4 regions of the Clostridium saccharoperbutylacetonicum N1-4(HMT) genome follow, and region 3 is predicted to be linked to each of the others. Evidence: riboswitches for the same ligand, from Rfam matches in the RefSeq annotation. Region 3 holds a riboswitch; each other region holds the start of a gene.

Region 1 (3,177 bases), 400 kb from region 3:
CTTTGAAAGCTCTTTCTATTTCTTCAATATTTGATGCATCTACAAAAGTAAACTCAATATTAAATCTAGAAAACAATTTTGTTGTTGCCCTATATGTTCCACCGTATACATCTCCGCAAATTATAATATGATCTCCTGCTGAGAATATTGAGAGCACAGAACAAATTGCTGCCATCCCAGATGCAAAAGCAAAACCACATTCCCCACCTTCAAGTTCTGCTATTAGTTTTTCTACAACATCTCTAGTTGGATTTCCTGATCTAGCATAATCATACTTTCCAAAATTCTCTATATCAAATTGATGAAAAGTAGATGTTTGATATATAGGAGTACTTACAGATCCTGTTGTAGGATCAATATCTCCACTTGCATGTATTAATTTAGTTCCAAAATTCATAATTTACACCCCAATCTTTTTAGTTTACAGTTAACTGTTAATGTTGAATTTGCTTTGCAAATTCTTAAAATATATTACAAGAAAAGCCACAGCCTTTTCCTCCTTAAACTCATAACTCCTAACTCTTAATTGAATTAATCGCTTTGTCTAAGTCATTTATTAGGTCATCTATATTTTCTATTCCAACAGACAGTCTAAGTAAATATTCATCAACACCTAATTTTTGCTTAATTTCTTCTGGTATTTCTGAATGAGTTTGCGTGAATGGATAAGTTATTAAAGTTTCAACCCCACCTAAGCTTTCTGCAAACCTTATTACTTTAACACTCTCTAAAATTTTAGGTATTAATTCTTTATCCTTAACTCTGAAGGAAAGTGTTGCTCCAAAGCCTGTTGCTTGCTGCTTATTCAATTCATATCCCTCAAAAGCTTCTAGCCCTACATAATAAACTTTTTCTACATTAGGACTACTTTCTAAGAATTTAGCTATCTTTATTGAATTCTCCTGTGATCTATCTAATCTTATGTGTAATGTCTTTAAGCCTCTTAAAATAAGCCAGGCATCAAAAGGTGATAACGTAGCTCCCGTCGACATATGAATTCTTCTCAATCTTTCCAATATTTTATCATCATTTGCAACAATAAAACCTGCTAGTAAATCATGATGTCCACCTAAGAATTTTGTTCCACTATGTACTACTATATCAGCACCTAATTCTAATGGCTTTTGATAATATGGTGTTAAAAATGTATTATCTACAATAAGTAGTAAGTTGTTATTTTTAGCTATTTCTGCTGTAGCTCTTATATCTGTTACCTTCATCATAGGATTCGAAGGAGTTTCTATAAGAATACCTTTTGTGTTTTCCTTTATTGCTTCCAATATATTTTTTGTACTTGTTGTATCAACAAAGGTTACTTCTAACCCAAAATCTTTAAAAGTTTCATCAAATAACCTATATGTCCCTCCATATAAATCATCAGATAAAAGTATATGATCCCCTGTTTTAAATAAGTGTATACAGGCTGTTATTGCTGCCACTCCTGATGAAAAACCAATGGCTGATTTTCCACCTTCTAAAACTGCTAAGGTTTTTTCTGCTTCTTCTCTTGTTGGGTTTTGTGCTCTTGAATAGTCATAACCTGTGCTATTATTTAAGCCATGATGCTTAAAGGTAGCCGCTTGATAAATAGGAAAACTTATTGCCCCTGTAGTTTCATCCCCACCTGATATGCCACTAACTGCAATTGTTTCAAAAGATTTTTTTACTGTCATTTTTTTGCCTCCTCAAATTTATATATTGCTTAAAACTTATTTATTGTTACTGCTAAAGAATAAATTCATCTTATAGATGAAGGTTATAAAAAAAAGCCACTCCTAAAACAAGAAGTGACTATATAAACCATAAGTTCCATTAAGTCTTAATGCCTCTCATTTTTCAAGATATTATCTTGCAGGATTTAGCACCAACGAAAAATTTATATAAATCTTTCAGGTTGCCGGGCTTCAAAGGGCCAGTCCCTCCACCACTCTTAATAAGATTAACTTATCCAAATATATATTTGTTATTATTAATTATACATAATAAAAATTTTATGTCAATAAATATTAGTAAATTTATCGATTTTGTGTATTTATTCTGCCCACGCTCCATTAGAACCAACATAATATCCATCAATATACTTATCATGCTCCATAGTTCCTGATTGGTTTAAATAATACCAATTCCCATCCGTATCCTTAACCCAACCTGTCTGCATGGCCCCCGTTTTATCTAAATAATACCAGTTTCCATCACCACTTTGAACCCAGCCTGTCTTCATCATTCCTGATTTATCTAAATAATACCATTTGCCATCCGTGTCTTTAAGCCATCCAGTATTTATTGTTCCTTCTTTTGACAAATTATACCAAAGTCCATTTTTTTGCTGCCATCCAGTGTTACCTTCAGTAGCAATTTTATTAGTCACACCATTATCAGTTGCAGTTTTATCTGAGTTAGTGCTTACATTATCGTTAGTTGCGTTCGTATGGTTACTTGGTGAATTATGATGTGACCCTGAAGAAGAATCTGATGTTCCTATTAATAATCTGACAGAGTTATTATCATAAACAAGATTTACTACATAATTACTTGGTAAACCAGTTGTTTCAATTGATGAAAATCTACTATTTGTGTTATTACTATTAAATTTTATTATAGTCATACCACTTGTAGGTATATAACTATTACTAAAATCCAACTTCAACTTTCCATTGAAGGTTGCATTACCATCAACCTCCAACACATCATCTTTGCTTCCAATAGAAAGTTCAAGTGTACTGTTTTGTGATTGATTATAGTCATTTTTTATATTCACTAATCCATCTACATTTTCAACAACTGTACCACTTTCATTTGAAACACTTCCTACTCCAAAAGCTGTAGCTGAATCTGCTTCAATAGTACCACCTTGAATGTCTGTTCCACCACTATAAGTATTATCTCCACCTAATTTTAAAGTTCCTGTTCCTTGCTTTATTAAGGTTCCACTTCCTGAAATATCATTACGCCATCTATCTGAAGCATTAAATCCACCCTTTGATGCTTCCATGTTCACTGTAATATTGCTATTAAAGGCTCCATAACCATCTGCCGCTGCAAAGAGGTTAAGCCTTCCCCAACCTTCAGCATCGTCTAATAATGGATAGCCAGATTCTAAACCAGTTGTATATAAAACATCGCGCCTTTGATTAACATCAAGATATGGAAGACGAGTTTCTAATAGCACTTCTGCTC
Region 2 (3,177 bases), 1.1 Mb from region 3:
ATTAGGCTGTACCATTACTGGAATATGCGCCAAACTGCATATTTCTTCAATAACAGGCTTTAATTGTTTTGGTCCTAAGGAACAGTTAACTCCAAGAGCATCAACTCCAAGTCCTTCTAAAACAAGTACCATAGCCTCTGGAGAACAGCCAGTAAAAGTTCTTAAATTTTCTTCAAAGGTCATTGTACAAAATACAGGCAGCTTTGAATTTTCTTTAGCTGCTAATATTGCTGCTTTAAGTTCATATAAATCAGTCATAGTTTCAATTAAAATTATATCTGCACCTGATTTAACACCTTGAACAATTTGACGTTTAAAAATTTCATAAGCCTTGTCAAAGCTTAAAGTTCCCATAGGTTCTAAAAGCTCACCTATTGGGCCAATATCTAAAGCAATATAAGTATTACTATTACCTTTTGCTCTTTTTGCAATTTTAACAGCTGCATCTACAGCTTCTTCTACTTCTAAATTGCAAAGCTTTAACTTTAATTCGTTAGCTCCAAAAGTATTAGTAGTTATTACATTAGCTCCACTATCTATATATTCTTTATGAATTTCTTCTATAATATGTGGTTCTTTTATATTTAGAACCTCTGGATTTTCGCCAAGCTTTAACCCCTTCCTTTGAAGCATAGTTCCCATTGCTCCATCAAATATTAAAATGTTATCCTTTATAATTTCCTTAAGCCCCACAGGATTCACCCTCTCTTCTAAAATTGCAATTTTCGTAATTATTACATTCCTTACAAGTCCTTTTTTTCTTTTCTATTTCACCTTCAACTATACCAATTATTGCTGTTACAGATTTCCTGGGAAATAATAAATTATTTTCAGATACTGTAAGTCCAATTTTCTTTTGCGCATCTAATGCTCTTAGAAAGCTATTTTGAACATCTAATGGCAGATCTCCATACCCAGGACTATATCTAAAAGTAATACTACAGCCATTTGCTGCTGCCTTTTCTTTAACAACATTTTCTACAGCATCACAGACTTCTTCTACTGCTGTAGTAGCACAAGCATCAAGTATAAGTGCTTTTGTTAAATCAGTTTTTTCATATAGCCTAGTTTTCTTTTCCACTTCATTACCTAAAGTCACAGCTAATAATACACATTTCTTTGATTTTTTTAAATGCTCTTTTATATCTTTTCCTTTAAGAATTAAATTTGTGCCTATTACTTCCACACCAGCTTCAACAGTTATTATATCTTTATATTCATATATAACTCTTGGGATAATTACCTTTTTCCCTTCTTCTCTAGCTTCATCAATAATTCTCTCTAGGTTTTCATCTAGAGCTTGCCCTTTGTATCCAAGATATCTAAGAACTTCTTTCCTGCTTATTGCAAGTTCAAATACATTCATATTTTATCCAACCTCTACCGATTTAATTTTTATTATAGATATCCAAATTAATAATCAAACTTATAAATGGAATATACATACACCATTGAGAAATTATAATCGTAACACTACACTAGAAATTAGATACATATTTGTGCAAGCGGCATATGAAATTAAGCTGTGATGGTTATTAGTGGAAGGTTGTTCCATTTTCTGCTTGTCATAAATTTACTTTAGGAACATGCAGAAATGGGTGCAACCTTCCACTTAGAACCCATCCAGTGATAATTTCATAAGTCCGCTGTAATAAATATGTGTTTAATTTCGGTAAGTTCCGCATATATCTAATTCTTGCTTTGGATATCTATAACTGAGAGTTTCTAATTTCAATCGTCAATGCTCAATTGTCAATTATTTTTAAAGAACAAAAAAGCCTAAAGGTATTTCCTTTAGACTTTAAATCTTCAAAACACCTTATCTATCAGCTCTTACGCTGCAGGATTTAGCACCTTATATATTTTCAAATATATCGGTTGCTGGGTTTCTTCGGGCCAGTCCCTCCACCACTCTTGATAAGTCTTATAATTAGCCATTATATATTATTAAATCATATTTGTAAAGAAATTATATATTTATTTCTTAATCCATAATAAAAGTAATGATGCTATACTAAAAGCTAAACTTATTAACATTATGTAATTTACAACTTGAACAGTAGTAAAACCTTTTTCTGCCAATCTAAAATGTATTTGACTTCTATCAGCTTGATATACAGGTTTACCTTCTGAAAATCTTTTAAAGATAACAAACAGATTATCAAAGATAGGCACTGCTAAAGCTAATATTGGTATAAACAAACTCATAATAGTAGTTTGTTTAAAAGCTCCATCTAAAGCTGTAATGCTTAAAATAAATCCTAAAAAATTAGCTCCAGAATCGCCCATAAACACCCGTGCTGGGAATTTATTATAATATAAGAAACCTAAAATAGTTCCTACTAAAATTACAGATATCATTGCTGATTCACTTTGCTTCAATATTATTGCAGCAACCAAGAATGTCATTGCTGATATTAAAGACAATCCTCCTGCTAATCCATCCATTCCATCTGACCAATTGATTACAGTAGTAACTCCAAATATCCAAGTTATTGTAAGTATAAATTGTACAGTGGAATTAAGTTCTATATAATGTCCTGTAAAAGGATTAGTAAAGCCTGAAAAAGCAATCTTAGAGTTAAACACTAAAACAGCTGCTATCAATTGAATAACCAATCTAGGAAATATAGGAAATTCCTTTCCTTTAGTTTTATACCAATCATCTACAAGCCCTATTATTAATATCATTGTGGCTGCAATAAATACTGTTTTTTGTTTTTCAAAATCATCTTGATAAAATGCAAAATATGATATGAAAAAACCAATATATAAAGCTATTCCACCACATAATGGTGTTGGTGCTTTATGTTGCTTTCTTTTATTTGGTTTATCTGTAAAATGTATCTTTTTAGCTAATCTCATAAGAAAAGGCATGGTAATCATTGCACCTAAAAGGGCTACTACCATTGCTAATATATAATTCATCTTTTCTACTCCTTAGTTAAGTCTATGAAAGTAAATTATATCCACCAATATCCAATTATTCCATCTTGGCTTACTTCCCATTTGATTATACTATTAAAGGTATCTTATATCAATTACAAAATTATTAAGGTTATACTTATAAAAATTAATAATTTATTATTTAACTTTCACTAACTTGTTTTAAAACATAGTACCAAGGAGTTGCTCCTCTTTCTCTATAATCTCCATTTTTCCATTCAAAGAACATAT
Region 3 (3,177 bases):
TTCTTCCCCAAACTTCTCTATTATTTTCTTAGCTGTAACAGGACCAATTCCATGAATTACTCCTGCACTTAAATATTTTTCTATCCCATCTAAAGAGGTTGGAAGAAGTTCTTCGTAATCTTGAATATTAAATTGATTTCCAAACTGTTTATGTACAGTATAATATCCTGTTAACTTCACATTTTGGCCTTCTTTTAAAAAAGGAACTGTTCCTACTGCGCTAATTAGATTATTATCACTTCTAATTTTACACACCACATATCCAGTATCTTCACTTTTAAAAACTATACTTTCAACAAAACCTTTTAGAACTTCCATAAAATCTCTCCAAATCTTTAATTTGTATTATTCAAAACACTAATAACAGACAATAACTTAGTTTAAAACCTTATTTGCATTTCTTAATTATACCATAAATATCAATATTTCAATCAATAATATACTTTCCTACTTTAAGTGAATAATTAATTATTCATGATTAATTTTTAGTCAACCATATCAAAAAGTAAAAAAGGCTACCTCTAGCACTCAGAGATAGCCTTCTTACTATATTTATTAAAGATATTTCTTTATTTCATCTACTTTGTTTAATTGTTCCCAAGGTAAGTTAAGATCATTTCTTCCAAAGTGACCATAAGCAGCTGTTTGCTTATAAATAGGTCTTCTTAAGTCAAGATCTCTGATTATAGCTCCTGGTCTTAAATCAAATACTTTTTCTACTATTTCAACAATTTTTTCTTCGCTTACTTTTCCTGTTCCAAAAGTTTCTACTTCTATTGAAACTGGTTTAGCAACACCAATAGCATATGCCACTTGAATTTCTAATTTGTCAGCAACACCTGCTGCTACTAAATTTTTTGCTACCCATCTTGCAGCATAAGCAGCTGATCTATCTACCTTTGTTGGATCTTTTCCTGAGAAAGCACCACCACCATGTCTTCCATATCCACCATATGTGTCTACTATTATTTTTCTTCCAGTCAATCCAGAATCACCTTGTGGTCCACCAACAACAAATCTTCCTGTTGGATTAATGAAATATCTAGTCTCAGAATCTAATAATTCAGCTGGAACAACTGCATCAATAACATATTTCTTAAGATCTTCTTGAATTTGTTCTAAAGAAATCTTTTCATCATGTTGAGTTGATATAACAATAGTATCAATTCTCTTTGGTTGATTATCTTCATATTCAACTGTAACTTGGGTCTTACCATCTGGTCTTAAATATTCTAATGTTTTATCTTTTCTTACTTCTGTAAGTCTTCTTGATAGCTTATGAGCCATATATATTGGAAGAGGCATATAGTCTTCTGTTTCATTAGTTGCAAAACCAAACATCATTCCTTGGTCTCCAGCTCCAACAGCTTCAACTTCATCCTTTTCACCTTTCTTAGATTCAAAAGCTTCGTCTACACCCATTGCAATATCAGCTGATTGTTCATCTATTGATGTAAGTACTGAACAAGTATCACAGTCAAAACCAAATTTGGCTCTATCATACCCTATTCCTCTTACTGTTTCTCTAACAACTTTTGGGATATCAACATAACAATTTGTTGTTATTTCTCCCATTACCATAACCATACCAGTAGTTGTACATGTTTCACAAGCAACTCTAGCATTTGGATCTTTTTCTAATATAGAATCCAAGATAGCGTCTGATATTTGATCACACATTTTATCTGGATGTCCTTCTGTAACTGATTCTGAAGTAAATAATCTTCTCATTTAACTCTCTCCTTAATTTTATTTTTTAATATTAGACTAGTATTTAAGTGTGCACAAACTTAAATATAAAAAAAAGCTCTTCGATAAGAAGAGCATGATTTCAACAATCACTTATTCTTATCTTGTAGAAATCATCCTACAGGAATTGGCACCTTATATAATACAGGTTGCCGGGTTTCATCGGGCCCTTTCCCTCCACCTCTCTTGATAAGAGTTTCTATTTAATTTTCATATATTATACTACCATAAAAGAAATTATTAGTCAATATTCGTAGATAAATTCTATATATAGAGAATAGAGAAATTTTATATAAAAAAAGAATAAACATAGTAGTTTATTCTTTTGGTGGAGGAAGATGGATTCGAACCATCGAAACGTAACGTAACAGATTTACAGTCTGCCCCCTTTGGCCACTCGGGAATTCCTCCATATTTAATTTTAATAATACAACTCAATTTTACTATAATTATATTATTGGAGCTGGCAATAGGAATCGAACCTACAACCTGCTGATTACAAGTCAGCTGCTCTACCGTTGAGCCATGCCAGCGTATTCAGTTAACAATTACAGTTCACAGTTGAGTCTATGGTTAACAGTTAAGCTTTTCAATTAAAAGCTAACAATTTGTGGTTTAAAATAACAATTGATTTAACAGCTATTATCTTTTAAATGGTGGGCACAACAGGGCTCGAACCTGTGACCCCCTGCTTGTAAGGCAGGTGCTCTCCCAGCTGAGCTATGCGCCCATTTATTGGTGGAGGAAGATGGATTCGAACCATCGAAACGAAACGTAACAGATTTACAGTCTGCCCCCTTTGGCCACTCGGGAATTCCTCCATATTTAATTTTAATAATACAACTCAATTTTACTATAATTATATTATTGGAGCTGGCAATAGGAATCGAACCTACAACCTGCTGATTACAAGTCAGCTGCTCTACCGTTGAGCCATGCCAGCATATTCAGTTTACAGTTAATAATTACAGTTCACAGTTGACTCTATAGTTAACAGTTAAGCTTTTCAATTAAAAGCTAACAATTTGTGGTTTAAAATAACAATTGATTTAACAGCTATTATCTTTTAAATGGTGGGCACAACAGGGCTCGAACCTGTGACCCCCTGCTTGTAAGGCAGGTGCTCTCCCAGCTGAGCTATGCGCCCATTTATTGGTGGAGGAAGATGGATTCGAACCATCGAAACGAAACGTAACAGATTTACAGTCTGCCCCCTTTGGCCACTCGGGAATTCCTCCTTATTCTGTTTTCACAGCAGTTGCTTGACAATCAATCAACAATGACTAGTATATCTGCAAATTGTATTTATTTCAACTCTTATAATCATGCATTTGCAGAAATTAAGCCCAACTTACTCCATATTTCTGCAATATACTTCATTTTAATATACTAATCTAAATTATTTTTTCTTTTTAATTATTTTATTTA
Region 4 (3,177 bases), 1.6 Mb from region 3:
TGTATCACCTAAATATGTAAAAGATTATGAATTCAAAGATCTTGCAAATGAAATTAATTCAGTTGCAGCACAAATTAAAAAAGATAAATTAGCAGATGTAACAATTGCATTAGTTCATGAAGGAGATAAAGGGGATAATGCAACAGGACCAGTATTTGACTTGGCTAATAAGCTTCAAAATGTAGATGCAGTATTTGGTGGACATAGTCATACAAAAACTGCAGCGATAGCTACAACTACTAAAATTCCAGTATATATTGGAGCATCTAATGGTAAAGGATATATTGATGCTAAATTTAATATAACTAGTGATAAAAAAATTGCATTTGAAGCACCAAAGCTTGATACAAGTTACGTAGCTTTAGATAATGAAAAAGGATATAAAGCTGTTGTAAAACAAACAGATATTAATGTTGATAAAATTGTAAATGATGCTAATAAACTAATAGATCCAATTACAAGTGAAGTTATTGGATACAATACAGATAAAGAATTAACAAGAAAATTAAACAATACTCCATATGGGTCATCAGTTTTAGGAAATTGGGCATCTGATGTTACAAAAGATGCAGTTAGAGCTGATGTAGGCTTTCAAAATAATGGAGGTCTTAGAATTGACATACCTCAAGGAAATATAACAGTAGGAACAATGTGGCAATTTATGCCTTTTGATAATACACTTTATAAATTAAAAATGACAAAGGCTCAAATAAAAGAAGTTTTAGAGCAGGCTGTAGCAGATAATAGCAAGGGATTGCAAGTATCTGGTATTAATTTTACTTATGATTCAAAACTTCCAACAGGTCAAAGAGTGAAAGATATTACAAGAGAAAATGGAAGAACAATTAAAGATAATGAGATGTTAACTGTAGCAGTTCCAGATTTCGTAGCGCAAGGTGGAGATTCCTTTACTGCATTCACAAAGTATGGTGGATTAGATGTTAAAAATGATACTCATGTTGTAGTTAGAGATGCACTAATTGATTGGTGTAAATATAATAAGAACAGAAATGGTAACAATACAATAACTAATAAAGATGTTCCAAGAATGGTTAATTTATCTGGAGCAGTAAGTAATCTTATTCAAAAAGCAGCTTAAAATATTATTATTAAAATAAAAGTGTTAGAATGATTTTTCTGACACTTTTATTGTTGTTAATTACTTAAAAATATTAATAAGATATTGCAATAGAAATGAAAATTGTTTATAATAATACTAATCCGATTAATATACTATGGATTAAAATGATTTGAAGGTTATTATTTAGAAGTTGACAAAAAGAAAGAATACTTATATAATCAGATAAGTAACTAAATAAAATAATCTGATATCTTATCAAGAGTGGTGGAGGGACTGGCCCTTTGAAACCCGGCAACCGAAATATTGGTTTATAATCAATATTTATATGGTGCTAATTCCAGCAGCAATTTAGCTGATAGATGAGAGGATAAATTTAAGTGATGTTTATGCGCTGGAGATTTATTCTCTGGCGCTTTTGTTTTGAGGTATTTAAATATTTGTTGATTTAAATACCTTAGTTATCCGGATACTAACAAAACAAAGTCAAAGGAGGAAAATGTGTTTTGATAGAAATTAAAAACGTAGTTAAAAATTATGGACAAACACAAGTTATAAAAGATGTAACATTAGATATTAAAGAAGGCGAAATATATGGAATAATAGGGCATAGTGGTGCAGGAAAATCAACTTTGCTTAGATGTATAAATGGACTTGAATCTTATGATGGAGGATCAGTAAATGTAATGGGGAAAGAAGTTTCTTCATTAGAAGGTAAAAGTCTTAGAGAGTTTAGAAAAGATTTAGGTATGATCTTTCAAAATTTCAATCTTATGCAAAGAAAAAATGTATTTGATAATGTTGCGCTTCCTCTGGAAGTCTGGGGATACAGTAAGAATGAAATTATGGACAAGGTATCGAGATTACTAGATTTAGTTGGCTTAAAAGATAAAAAAGATAGTAAACCATCAGAGCTTAGTGGTGGGCAAAAGCAAAGAGTAGCAATAGCAAGAGCATTAGCACTAGATCCAAAAATATTACTTTGTGATGAAGCAACTTCAGCTTTAGATCCGAAAATCACAAAAGACATTTTAGCATTACTTTCTAAAATAAATAAAGAATTGGGAATAACTATAGTAGTAGTTACTCACCAAATGGAAGTTATAAAGGAAATTTGTGAAAAAGTTGCATTATTAGATGGCGGTAAAATAAAAGCTGAAGGAAGAGCAGAAGATTTATTCTTAAAACCAGGAAAATCATTGAAGAAATTCTTGGGTGAGGATGATGAAGATGAAGAAATATTGCCAAACGAAGGAGTTAACATTAAATTATTTTTCCCAAGTGATTCTTCAGAAAATGCACTAATTACAAAGATGGCACGGGAATTGGAAATAGATTTTTCAATTGTTTGGGGCAAACTTGAAAAATTTAGAAGTGAAGTATTAGGTGGGCTTGTAATAAATATAAATGAAAAAGATAAAGATAAGGTTATGGAATACCTTAAAAATAAAGATATTCTATTGGAGGTGATTGAATAATGAGTGATGTAATAGGAAAAGCTTTGATTGAGACGTTAGAAATGGTTTTTGCATCAACTCTTGGTTCATTAATCTTAGGGTTTATACCTGCAATAATATTGACGGTTACTGCAAAAGATGGATTAAAACCTAACAAAATTGTTTATTCAGTTTTAGATTTAATAATTAACATATTAAGAAGTTTCCCAGTTATTATACTCATGGTAGCTATTATACCTTTAACTAGGTTTATTGCTGGTAAATCAATAGGTACAGAAGCAGCTATTGTTCCACTTACAATTGCAGCAGCTCCTTTTGTAGCAAGAATTATTGAATCAGCTCTTAGAGAAGTTGATAAAGGAATAATTGAGGCAGCTAAGTCTTTTGGAGCATCAAATACTCAAATTATTTTTAAGGTTATGCTTAAGGAAGCAATTCCTTCAATAGCCTCAGGAATTACTCTTACAATAATAAGTATTGTTGGGTATTCTGCAATGGCAGGAACAATTGGTGGTGGAGGACTTGGTCAAGTAGCTATAAGCTATGGATATCAAAGATTCCAAACAGATTATATGGTAGTAACATGTATTGTTTTAATTATAGTAGTACAAGGACTACAAGTTTTAGGCAATTATTTTTATA

The links. A riboswitch is a leader RNA that binds a small molecule or an ion and turns the genes downstream of it on or off. The one in region 3 is predicted to bind S-adenosylmethionine.
Region 1: linked by a shared signal. The riboswitch ahead of CSPA_RS01455 (trans-sulfuration enzyme family protein) and the one ahead of metK (methionine adenosyltransferase) in region 3 are both predicted to bind S-adenosylmethionine.
Region 2: linked by a shared signal. The riboswitch ahead of CSPA_RS07870 (vitamin B12 dependent-methionine synthase activation domain-containing protein) and the one ahead of metK (methionine adenosyltransferase) in region 3 are both predicted to bind S-adenosylmethionine.
Region 4: linked by a shared signal. The riboswitch ahead of CSPA_RS24780 (methionine ABC transporter ATP-binding protein) and the one ahead of metK (methionine adenosyltransferase) in region 3 are both predicted to bind S-adenosylmethionine.

The regions. Positions count from the first base shown of each region.
Region 1 covers NC_020291.1:301,577-304,753, reverse strand. The annotation lists gene CSPA_RS01460 (trans-sulfuration enzyme family protein) at 1-397, opposite strand, end outside; gene CSPA_RS01455 (trans-sulfuration enzyme family protein) at 516-1,673, opposite strand; SAM riboswitch class I at 1,827-1,940, opposite strand; gene CSPA_RS01450 (acid phosphatase) at 2,033-3,177, opposite strand, start outside.
Region 2 covers NC_020291.1:1,767,480-1,770,656, reverse strand. The annotation lists gene CSPA_RS07875 (homocysteine S-methyltransferase family protein) at 1-693, opposite strand, end outside; gene CSPA_RS07870 (vitamin B12 dependent-methionine synthase activation domain-containing protein) at 683-1,366, opposite strand; SAM riboswitch class I at 1,817-1,924, opposite strand; gene CSPA_RS07865 (MraY family glycosyltransferase) at 1,978-2,928, opposite strand; gene CSPA_RS07860 (M56 family metallopeptidase) at 3,089-3,177, opposite strand, start outside.
Region 3 covers NC_020291.1:700,096-703,272, reverse strand. The annotation lists gene recD2 (SF1B family DNA helicase RecD2) at 1-318, opposite strand, end outside; gene metK (methionine adenosyltransferase) at 556-1,731, opposite strand; SAM riboswitch class I at 1,846-1,945, opposite strand; tRNA gene CSPA_RS03140 (tRNA-Tyr) at 2,076-2,160, opposite strand; tRNA gene CSPA_RS03135 (tRNA-Thr) at 2,208-2,282, opposite strand; tRNA gene CSPA_RS03130 (tRNA-Val) at 2,404-2,479, opposite strand; tRNA gene CSPA_RS03125 (tRNA-Tyr) at 2,486-2,570, opposite strand; tRNA gene CSPA_RS03120 (tRNA-Thr) at 2,618-2,692, opposite strand; tRNA gene CSPA_RS03115 (tRNA-Val) at 2,821-2,896, opposite strand; tRNA gene CSPA_RS03110 (tRNA-Tyr) at 2,903-2,987, opposite strand; gene CSPA_RS03105 (hypothetical protein) at 3,149-3,177, opposite strand, start outside.
Region 4 covers NC_020291.1:5,631,852-5,635,028, reverse strand. The annotation lists gene CSPA_RS24785 (bifunctional metallophosphatase/5'-nucleotidase) at 1-1,099, shown strand, start outside; SAM riboswitch class I at 1,331-1,447, shown strand; gene CSPA_RS24780 (methionine ABC transporter ATP-binding protein) at 1,585-2,556, shown strand; gene CSPA_RS24775 (methionine ABC transporter permease) at 2,556-3,177, shown strand, end outside.